3 regions of the Parabacteroides sp. CAG:2 genome follow, and region 3 is predicted to be linked to each of the others. Evidence: riboswitches for the same ligand, from Rfam matches in the RefSeq annotation. Region 3 holds a riboswitch; each other region holds the start of a gene.
What was found. A riboswitch is a leader RNA that binds a small molecule or an ion and turns the genes downstream of it on or off. The one in region 3 is predicted to bind cobalamin.
Positions count from the first base shown of each region.

Region 1: another riboswitch for cobalamin. It lies ahead of QVP94_RS00660 (porin family protein); the one in region 3 lies ahead of QVP94_RS00060 (TonB-dependent receptor plug domain-containing protein).
Region 2: another riboswitch for cobalamin. It lies ahead of QVP94_RS11960 (ABC transporter substrate-binding protein); the one in region 3 lies ahead of QVP94_RS00060 (TonB-dependent receptor plug domain-containing protein).

Region 1 covers NZ_FR885254.1:3,565-6,850, forward strand. The annotation lists gene priA (replication restart helicase PriA) at 1-910, opposite strand, end outside; gene QVP94_RS00660 (porin family protein) at 998-1,606, opposite strand; cobalamin riboswitch at 1,899-2,101, opposite strand; gene coaW (type II pantothenate kinase) at 2,121-2,975, opposite strand; gene scpA (methylmalonyl-CoA mutase) at 3,105-3,286, opposite strand, start outside.
Region 2 covers NZ_FR885305.1:137,298-140,583, forward strand. The annotation lists gene QVP94_RS11955 (iron chelate uptake ABC transporter family permease subunit) at 1-389, opposite strand, end outside; gene QVP94_RS11960 (ABC transporter substrate-binding protein) at 399-1,562, opposite strand; cobalamin riboswitch at 1,626-1,824, opposite strand; gene QVP94_RS11965 (precorrin-2 C(20)-methyltransferase) at 1,891-2,595, shown strand; gene QVP94_RS11970 (hypothetical protein) at 2,644-3,156, opposite strand.
Region 3 covers NZ_FR885248.1:17,249-20,534, forward strand. The annotation lists gene QVP94_RS00060 (TonB-dependent receptor plug domain-containing protein) at 1-1,638, opposite strand, end outside; cobalamin riboswitch at 1,750-1,946, opposite strand; gene QVP94_RS00065 (DnaJ domain-containing protein) at 2,110-2,907, opposite strand; gene QVP94_RS00070 (HAD family hydrolase) at 3,163-3,286, opposite strand, start outside.

The DNA.
Region 1 (3,286 bases), on a different contig from region 3:
AGACCTCCTTCGTCTTGAAAGTCTCATGGATCTCTCCATAGGCTTTCTCTTGCGCCGGACTGAGCGGATTCGGCTCTTGCAAGCGGCAGACGGATACTTGCAAACGACCCACCTCTTTCTCGTAACTCTCCAAGATACCCCGTTTCAGCAGACCCTCCAATACCGCAGAGGTATAACCACTGCGTTCCAATAGCTCTTTCTTGGAAAGCTCCTTCGATAAAGCGGGATTCAAGGTATGGCTTAAATCCAAGAAGCTGACCAGCAGAAGCTCTTGCTTCTTCGCTCGTTTCAAATCCTCGAACACCGCCTGTAATTTCGTCTCATCCCGGTAAGCCTCGGCCAAACGGATAAACGCCTGTGTCTTGGGAACGAATCCTCGCTTTAGCTCCTCGCTCACCTCAACCGCCCCTTTCACCATCAAGGAAGAGACGATCGGGACAACATTTCGAAGACCGGTCTTCTTCTCCAACTCCGAGATCGTCAATTTCAAAACCCCGCTAAAAGCATCCAGTACCGCTTGCTCGTTCGGGCGCAAGGGGGCGGTGGCCTCGAAATCCTCATTATAAGTAACCGCCGTCTCGCTTTCCAACTTTAAGCCGGAAGGCAAGGCCGCCTTATACACGTCGCCCAGCTTACATATATAATAAGAAGATATCCATTTCCAGAAACGGAGTTGCGGACGGCGGAGCACCGGCGTGGCATCCAGCAAAGCGTAGATCTCCTTCGTCTCAAAATCGGATACCGGTTCCCGGTCGTGTACCTCCATGACGATGGCCGTATAATATCGTTTCTTCCCGAAATGCACGATCACCCGGCAACCGGGAGTCACGGCGCTTTTCAGATCTTCGGGTATCCGATAGGTATAGCTATTCTCCAAAGGAAGGGGAAGTATGACGTCCGCGTATTTCATTCAAACAGGTGTTTCATTACGAGCCCAAAAATAACAAAAAAGGCCGGACTTCTAAAGCCCAGCCTCTCTCATTTTATTTTCACCTATTTAGAACAAGATCGCTGCCGTGATAGACCATCCACGGTTCTTTCCGGCACCGTCGGAGAGGTTCACCTTCTCAATACTATAGTTATCAGTCAGTCCCAGACCATAATTGAAACCCACCTGCAAGTGACTGATCAGTTCCACGCCGGCACCGAAGTTAAGACCTGCGCTGAAATTCTTCGCCTTCACCTGATCCGCTACGGAACCCGGGATATCCCAAAACTTATCACCGCCTACACGGAAACCGATATACGGACCGGCTGCCAGATACGCCTTGACGATCGGTAAGCCGAATTTCCATTTCAAGTTGACCGGAACATCGATATAATCCGTCTTCATCGAAGTCTTCACCCCGCCAGCCGAGGTCGTTTCCAAACCCTTTTGCGAATACAACACTGCCGCATCGATCCCGACACCCACCAACGGTAAGGTCGTCTCGATCATCGGACCCACTTGGAAGCCGGTGACGTTATCCGCTTTCAACACGTCCGAGTTGAAATGAACAGACGATATATTCACACCTCCCTTGATACCGAATTTAAGCTGAGCGTTCGCCGGAAGCGCCATCAACGCTAGCAAGGCAACCATAACAAGTCCCACAATTTTCTTCATATTCATACTTCTTTTGTTAATTACTCGTTGCAAATAAACGCACTTTTCTAATAATAAACAAATATTCTCTATAGAGTGTTCACGGAATACCCCAGTCCTTTAAACGCAAAGAAAGCATGCATCTTACACACGGAGCTCATCCCGTCGGTCAGATTCATGCTTCTTTCCCTAATTATTATGGCAAAATAATTATCCGAAACCATGAGACGACTTGATAAGAAAACCTTGGATAAAGAATAGTAAAAACCGGATACGGTTCTTGCGTTCTCTTCCGGCCTTTCCTCGAAGCCGTCGAAAATATACACGCCTTGCAGGTCTTCTGACTTACTTCCGGTCTTAAGCGCCTTCCCATTCACTTGAATGAACAGTGGCAACAGTATTGCTCAACCCGTTTATGAAGCTTACAGCAGCGGGACTGTCCGGGATTCTCACCCGATTCCCTTTTAATCCCTATCCGGCGATTGCCGAAAGGGAACAAAGCATGTAGCAAAGATACATAAAGTTTTGATGTAGCCTAACACTTTCCACAAAAAATATCCTTATATTCCCGGTTCCTGATATAGCATAAAGCCGCCCCGATAGCCGTGCGATACTCGGCATACTCCGGTATCTTGAAATGGACATCGCACATCTCCTCCAGACGGGGGAAAATATCCGGGCATTGTGGCAAGCGAGTCAAGTTACCGATCAATACGATATTCTTGATATCGCCATTTAACGAGGCGAAAACAGCTCCTTGCCCGATGGTCTGCAAGACCATATGAACGATACCGAGAGCGATATCCTCAACCTTAGCGTTCGCGTCCGCTTTTCCGAAAATAGAGGCTGTCACGTCCAGCGGCAGGCCGGGTAGCGGATGTGGCGTAATATCCCGGATATGCAAGTCGATATCATTCAGGGAACCATGCTCAGCCAAAGACGCTATTTGGTGAAAGTCATGCGTTTTCAATAATAGCTTAGACAAGCCGAGGATGGTTCCGCCACCGATACCCAATCCCCCGATATGCTCGACCGTGGAGCCTTGTACCTTGACAAAAGAGGTACCCGTTCCCATGCTGACCACCAACAGGCTATCCAGTCCCGTATTATACTGCGCCCCTAGCCCATTTGCGAGGAACTCATCCGTCTTCGCGGTTGGTAAGCCATATAAAGGTTGATCGATATAGGCGCTACCTACACCCGTCAAGATCACTTTCTCTATATTCGAGAGCGAGATGTTATTATCATAAATATATTTACCGAAGGCCCCGAATAAAGAGGTTACCGGATCGGTAGCTTTCACGAACATCGGGTTCTTGATCTTCTTATCCTCCACGCCGACGATCTTGGTCGTGCTACCTCCCACATCTATACCTATAACGATTCCCATGATTCTTTCCCTTTTTAATTGAATAATCGCTACAAAAGTACATAAACCCGCATATAATACTAAAAAAGGCCGGACAAAATCAATTGTCCAGCCTCTCTTTATTTAAAAACCGTAAGGTCTAAACTCCATTTATTCGCCTAACAAGATCTCAAGGATCTGGCAAGCTGCCTTCGATACGGAAGTACCCGGGCCAAAGATAGCGGCAACGCCAGCCTTATACAAGAAATCATAGTCTTGAGCCGGGATTACACCTCCAGCAATAACGATGATGTCCTCACGACCTAGTTTCTTCAACTCCTCGATAACCTGCG
Region 2 (3,286 bases), on a different contig from region 3:
GATAAGGCGATCTCCCCCATAAAACCAAGTTTACTCAAGGCAACGCCCCCTAAACTACCGCTTAACAACACCACGAAAGCGACACCCATGCTCGCTCCCGAACTGATACCTAAGACCGAAGGTCCGGCCAATGGATTACGGAAAACGGTTTGCATCTGTAAGCCGCTGATGGATAAGCCAGCTCCCGCTACCAACGCTGTCAATGCCTGTGGTAGTCGGGATTTCCAGATAATATTCTGCCATGTAATAGGCTCATTTCCTAAATTCCAGATAATATGCCAAACCGATTGAAGAGGAATAGAGACTGACCCCAACACCAAATTCAAAAAGATTAGAACAAAAATAGCCGTGACAATCGCCAGCATCCATAGGGTATTTGAATGTCTCATCAGTGTTCCTTATTTAAGTCGAGAATAATAGACCGACTCATGATCCGGTAATAAATCCGGATGAAAGATATGAAGCAAATCCGCTAGGACGATCTCCGGTTCTGTCGGCATACTCTCATAAAACGGCGTGTTCTTCATATTACAATAGATAATTCCTTTCTCCCGGAACGCACGGAAATCCTCATAACGAGGATCTTGCTCTTTCAATGCCTCATAGCTGAACGTTCCCGGGAAACTATTCACGATACGCCAATAATCAGCGTCGTCCGCTTGGTTATAGACCGTCTCGAAGTCTAATGTAACACCACCGGATCGCTCATCATCTTTCAAGAAATAATCAGCGCCGGCATCCTTGAAAAGTTGCGCTAAGAAGCTCTTTCCTCCTACGGCATACCAGTTTCCACCCCGTAACTCGCCACTAAAAACGATCGGACGTTTTTTAACCTTACCATCCGCCGTAAGTTCCTTTAATTCATTATACCTCTTCTCGATGGTGGCGAAACGCTCATTGCCATCTTTCTCTATCCCCAACAGCAAGCCTACGAACTTGATCCACTCGGCCTGTCCCAATGGCGTAGTCTCCTTATAACCCAAATGGGGAATCAAGGGAATACCCACGTCTTTCAGCGTCTCATAGCCTCCCCGCTTGAATGGCGATACAAGGATCAAATCAGGATTCATGCTCATGATAACCTCGTTATCGAAATTCCCCTCGATACCGATCTTAGCGGTTTTACCTTCTTTCAGGCGTTCGTTCATCTCTTTATTGAACAAATGCCGTGTACTGGTAATCCCAACGACCCTATCCAAGGCACCCAATTTAATAAAGTTCGATAATTGCAGGGAAGTCATACAGATAACGCTTCGGATAGGAAGCTCTATCACCGTATAATCAGCGGGAATCCCCGTGGGTTTCGCACCTCTTTTCACGAACGCATAATGAAACGTGGTGCTTTCCTCATTTTGAGGATCTTGGATATCAGCCAAGAGATATTGATCCGCATAGGTAAGCTTGAATCCTTGGGCGTATAAAGGCTTAACCTGCTCTTGCGAGAACGCAGATTGCTCTACGGAAGCCGTCTTCCCTATTTCTCCTTTTTCACGGATACCTGAAGTACATGATAAAGTCAATACCGATAAAAGCAAGCATCCACCCGCTATAAACTTATTCATAATCCTTGTTTAATTGACAGTTGATCATTGACAGTTACTCTCGTCCTGCTCCACGGGACAGCAACATTTATTTATGAACCGGCAGGTCTTCTGACTTACTTCCATTCAGGACGCCTTCCCGATTACAAAACCAGTGGCCAAGGTATTGTCCGAATGTTTAAAAGTTCACAGCAGCGTGGTCTGTCCGGGATTCTCACCCGGTTCCCTTTTAATCCGCCTCCCGGAAAAAGAGATAAGCGGAGCCTGTTACAGTGACAAAAGTAGTAAGAATATTTGTATACATCCACAATTTTAAGGACTTTTGCGTTTCAAATAAAAACAGATACACATGAATCATCCTATTCACTTCGTCTCATTAGGTCCCGGTGATCCGGAATTAATTACGCTGAAAGGGCTTAAAACATTACAAAAGGCTGATATTATCTATTGTCCTGCTACACAAGGCAAGCATGGAATCATATCTCGGGCGACGGATATATTGAAAGCTATTGAGGTAGACGAATCCTTGATCCATCCGTTTATTTTGCCAATGAGTAAGGAACGGACAGATGCGTTAAACGCTTATAACGAATTGTTTCTGGATGCCCAAGCTGAATATTTGAAAGGGAAACAAATCGTGATCGTCGCCGAGGGAGACGCTGGTTTTTATTCATCTATACAATATGTATACGATAAATTCGAGGAAACAGGAATCCCGGTAGATCGAATCGCAGGAATTCCGGCATTTATAGCGGCAGGTGCCTTGGCCGGGATACATATCGTAAAACAAGAGGAGCAAATTAACGTAATCCCCGGGACTGCGTCGTTCGATGAACTTTCGGCAAAAATAGAAAATGGAATGATCATCGTCATCATGAAATTACCGGGTTGCCAAGAGGCTATTCATACTTGTATCCGGCAGTATGCGGATAAGGCGGTTTTTCATTATTTCGAGAATGTAGGAACAAGAAAAGAATATTATACTACTGATATCGCCACTATACATTCCAAGGATTTCCCCTATTTCTCCCTACTGATTATCCAACCTCGCTAAAAGAAGAAGGCTGCCCGGAGAGTAACCAAACCCGGACAGCCCATCTTATTACGCTACATGCAATATATGCTTAAGCTGATCGATATGGAAACGAAGTGTATCCATATAAGGTTTCACTGAATTATGGTACATGACCGCTTTTGCGTGCATATCTTCCAACTCGCTTACTTTACGGTTCGCCTCACGCATTTTACAAGCGTTGTAGCGAATACCCGATACATGTCCTTTGATATCCTCGATCGCTTGGTTTCCCCGGTTGAAGATAGACTCTGCTTCTTCCGGAGCGTATACCGTATAGGCTTGGGCAACGTCATCCAGTAACGCCTGTTGATAAGAGCCGGCTATCGGGAGCAATTGATGGATCGCATGATGACATAAAGAATGAACCTCGTTTTGAAGCTTCTTCAATTCTACTTCCCACTTTGATTCACATACTTCATCCAATTGTTTGACTTCCGCTACGACACGACCGCTAAACAATTCCACTACCATCTTTTCCCATGCTTCTGCTACCCACGATTTAGTAGCAAATGTAACCTGACTAAATCTTACTGTTGACATAACCTTAAATTTACATATTATATTGCTAATGTTATTAGTCTCTTATCTGTTTCAATTTATCACACTCAAACCATTTTAGGTTTCTTTTTATCGTTGTGACATCACAAAATTAATCAAATTATTACAGATG
Region 3 (3,286 bases):
GGAAGCTAGGATTTGATAGGTTAGCGATATATCTCCCCCGAAGGAACGGGCTTTTGATAAGTTCTTGTGTTGCATGCTGGATTCGATCTCATCCAGTCGGTCTTCGGCGCTTGTCGGGATCTCGGTCAAGGCGATCATGTTCTTGATACGGTTGTAGAATCCTGTTACCGTGATCTGCAGGTTCGACGCATGATATTCTACGCTCGCCGAATAATAATTGGACTTTTGCGGTTTTAAATCCTTATTACCATAATAATGTTTCCACGGGCCGCCGCCGATCTGCGTGATATAATCATCGTGCAACTCCTTTAAGGTAGGAGCCTTAAATCCATTTGAGTATGTGGCTCGGATATTGAAGTCGCCTAGTTTGTACATGGCGGAGACTTTAGGGGTAAACGTAGCCCCGAACTCTTGGTGCACGACGAAGCGCCCACCTACCGTCACATTCAACCGATCTGTCGGGTTCCATTCGTCTTGTACATAAGCGGAAGCCGTAAATACGGAGGCTTTCCCGTTCTCGATACGCCGGGGAGATTTCAAATGATCGTATTGATATTCGAGTCCGGCGCTTAGGATATTGTTTTCCCCGAGGTGGAATACGCTTTTGGCTTGTCCTAGGAAACGTTGTTGAGAGGTTTCCAGAATATGTTCCCCCGGATAACGGGTAATACGTAAACCCGTCTCCGGATCGAAGAAGTTCGTGACATCTTTATGATGGTAATTATAGAAATAACTATAGTTACCATAAGTTAGGTCTACCGAAAGAAAATTCAGTCCTCCCAATGTGTATTTAGCTCCTCCGGCCACATCGAAGTTCCGGTAGAATTGATCATAGGTATAATACTTGAATGCGCCGTGCGGACGATAATTCCATTTCTGGTAAAAAGAGCCATCGGCCGAGAGGCTCAGCCGGTCGTTCACTTTGTAGGTTAAGTTCTCCCTTAGCGTAAAGTTCGTGGATCGGTTTACGGTTCGTGTCACGGTTCCATCCATTACCTCGTGATGGTCCCATTCTTGGGTCGTATTTCGCCAGCCGTCCGTATGGGTCGTACTAAGTGAGGTGGTGGAATTCACTCTCTTATGCCCAAAGCCGATTTGTACGCTTTCCAATATATCTCCATATGATCCGACACGAGTCGTATTCGATAGGCTCACTTTATCCCGGTTCTTTTTCGTGATAATATTGATAACACCGGCGATAGCGTCCGAGCCATACAGGGAAGAGGCGGCACCTTTTACGATCTCGATACGTTCGATATTGGCGGGGTTGATAATACTCAAGTCGTTTTGTCCGCCGGTATCTCCGTTGATCCGTTTGCCATTGATAAGGATCAATATGTAATCGTTGCCTAATCCGTTCATCTGGATGCCACTACCCATGTCGCTCGGATTAAAGGTGATGGAAGCGTTCAGCCCTTCCAGAATATCTTGCATACTGCGTCCTTGGTAACTGTCAAGGGCTTTGCCGGTGATTACCTCTGTTTGCACAGGGGCGTCTTTCAGATAGTGTTCGGTACCCGTACCGGTGACCACGACCTCGTTCAATAGCACGGAAAGTTCCTTCGGATCTTTCAATATGCTTTGGGCGCATACGGATTGTACGCACAAAGCTAAAATAGCAGATGCTAAAAGCCTCATATAGTGTTTTATTGGTTCACGAAATAAAACAACAAGCTTCTATTGATAATGTCTCAAAAAATAAACTGAATTGTTTTTTGTATGACACGTGCTCTTATCCTGAAAGCTTGATGTTATTGTAAGACTTTAGCAGGTATTCTGGCTCTCCTCTGGTTAGAAACCTTCCCATTCCAACTTAGGAACAGTGGTTTTTGAACTTCTAACCAACTTCATGAGGATTACAGCTGCAGGAACAGCTCCGGATTCACACCGGATTCCCTCTCACCAAACTATGTGATAGTTTGATTACTAAAATCGGAGGCAAAGATATGAATGTTTTCTAATATTTAGAAAATATATATGAAAAAGTTTTTTTGTAAGGTATGATATGTCTGTCCACTTCTATTAAGGAGAAAGAATATTTACATCATAAAGAAGATATCGGTAAATGTAATAGGCTGACAATTCGTAAGTAATACTGTTTGTCGAATCTTACTTCAAGCCTCTCGATTGATAGATCCTTTCCTTGGCCTCATTTATTTTCTGAAACTTCTCGTTGGCGGCCTTGCGGATGTCTTCTCCCAAACTGGCTACTTTGTCCGGATGATGCTTGACGGCCATCCGGCGATAGGCGGCACGGACTTCCTCGTCCGTGGCGGTCGGTTCTATCTCTAGCACCTTGTAGGCATCGTCCAAGGAACTTCCTTTTAGGTTCAACATGGATTCAACTTCTCTATCAGACATTCCCATCGCCATCGCTACCTCTTTCAAGGCATTGATCTCGGCTGCGCACACATTCCCGTCACTCTTAGCGATCTCGGCGAGGAACGCAAGCAATTGCAGCCGCTCCTCATAACTTAGGTTGTATGCGATCTGGGTTCCGCATTCCCGGATGGTATTCTTGAATCCCATGTTGTTCTCCTGATCCATGCGTTTAGCTTGGTCGAAAAGCTTTAGCAATATCTCCTCACCTTGGCTTACGGCGATCTCGCCGAAGTTTCTCCGAAGGAATTGACGGACGTATTCCATCTCGCTATGCATGATCTTCCCGTCGGCACGGATGATATAGGATGCCATAACCAACATGGAGAAAAGGAAACTGTTACGTTCCCCGGCGTATGGGTCTCTTCGTGTATATTGATCATCGTAATTGGTGCCGCCACCGAAAGACTGCCCCGTCATATTTGCCCCTTCCTCGAAGAAAGAGCCTAATATAATGCCGGCTAGAGCGCCTAGCGGTCCGAACGCCATAAATCCCAAGACGCCACCTATCCATTTCCCGATACCCATATTCCTGTTTATCTTATTTGTTGATTACCGATATGCAATATTCGTAAAAAAACGGGAGATATGCAAATGTAAAAGGCGGGTGCGTGAAGCATACCCGCCTTACGGTTATTTGGAGAGTTGGATCTTGAATGTTTTCTCATTTATCCGGATGAGATACGTTCCGAAGGGCAATCCCTCGTAGCCCTGTAAGCCTATTCGCTTTTGGTAGCGTACAATCTTTTCATTGAGCGCGATCACCATCACTGGCTGTAGCTATTATTGTTCAATTTTGATCCCGAAAATTCGCTCTATTTCAAAAATATACTTTTTGGTTGTTGTAAACAATACAGCTTCCATTCCAATCGCCTTTGCACCCAACACATTCACCATTCTGTCATCC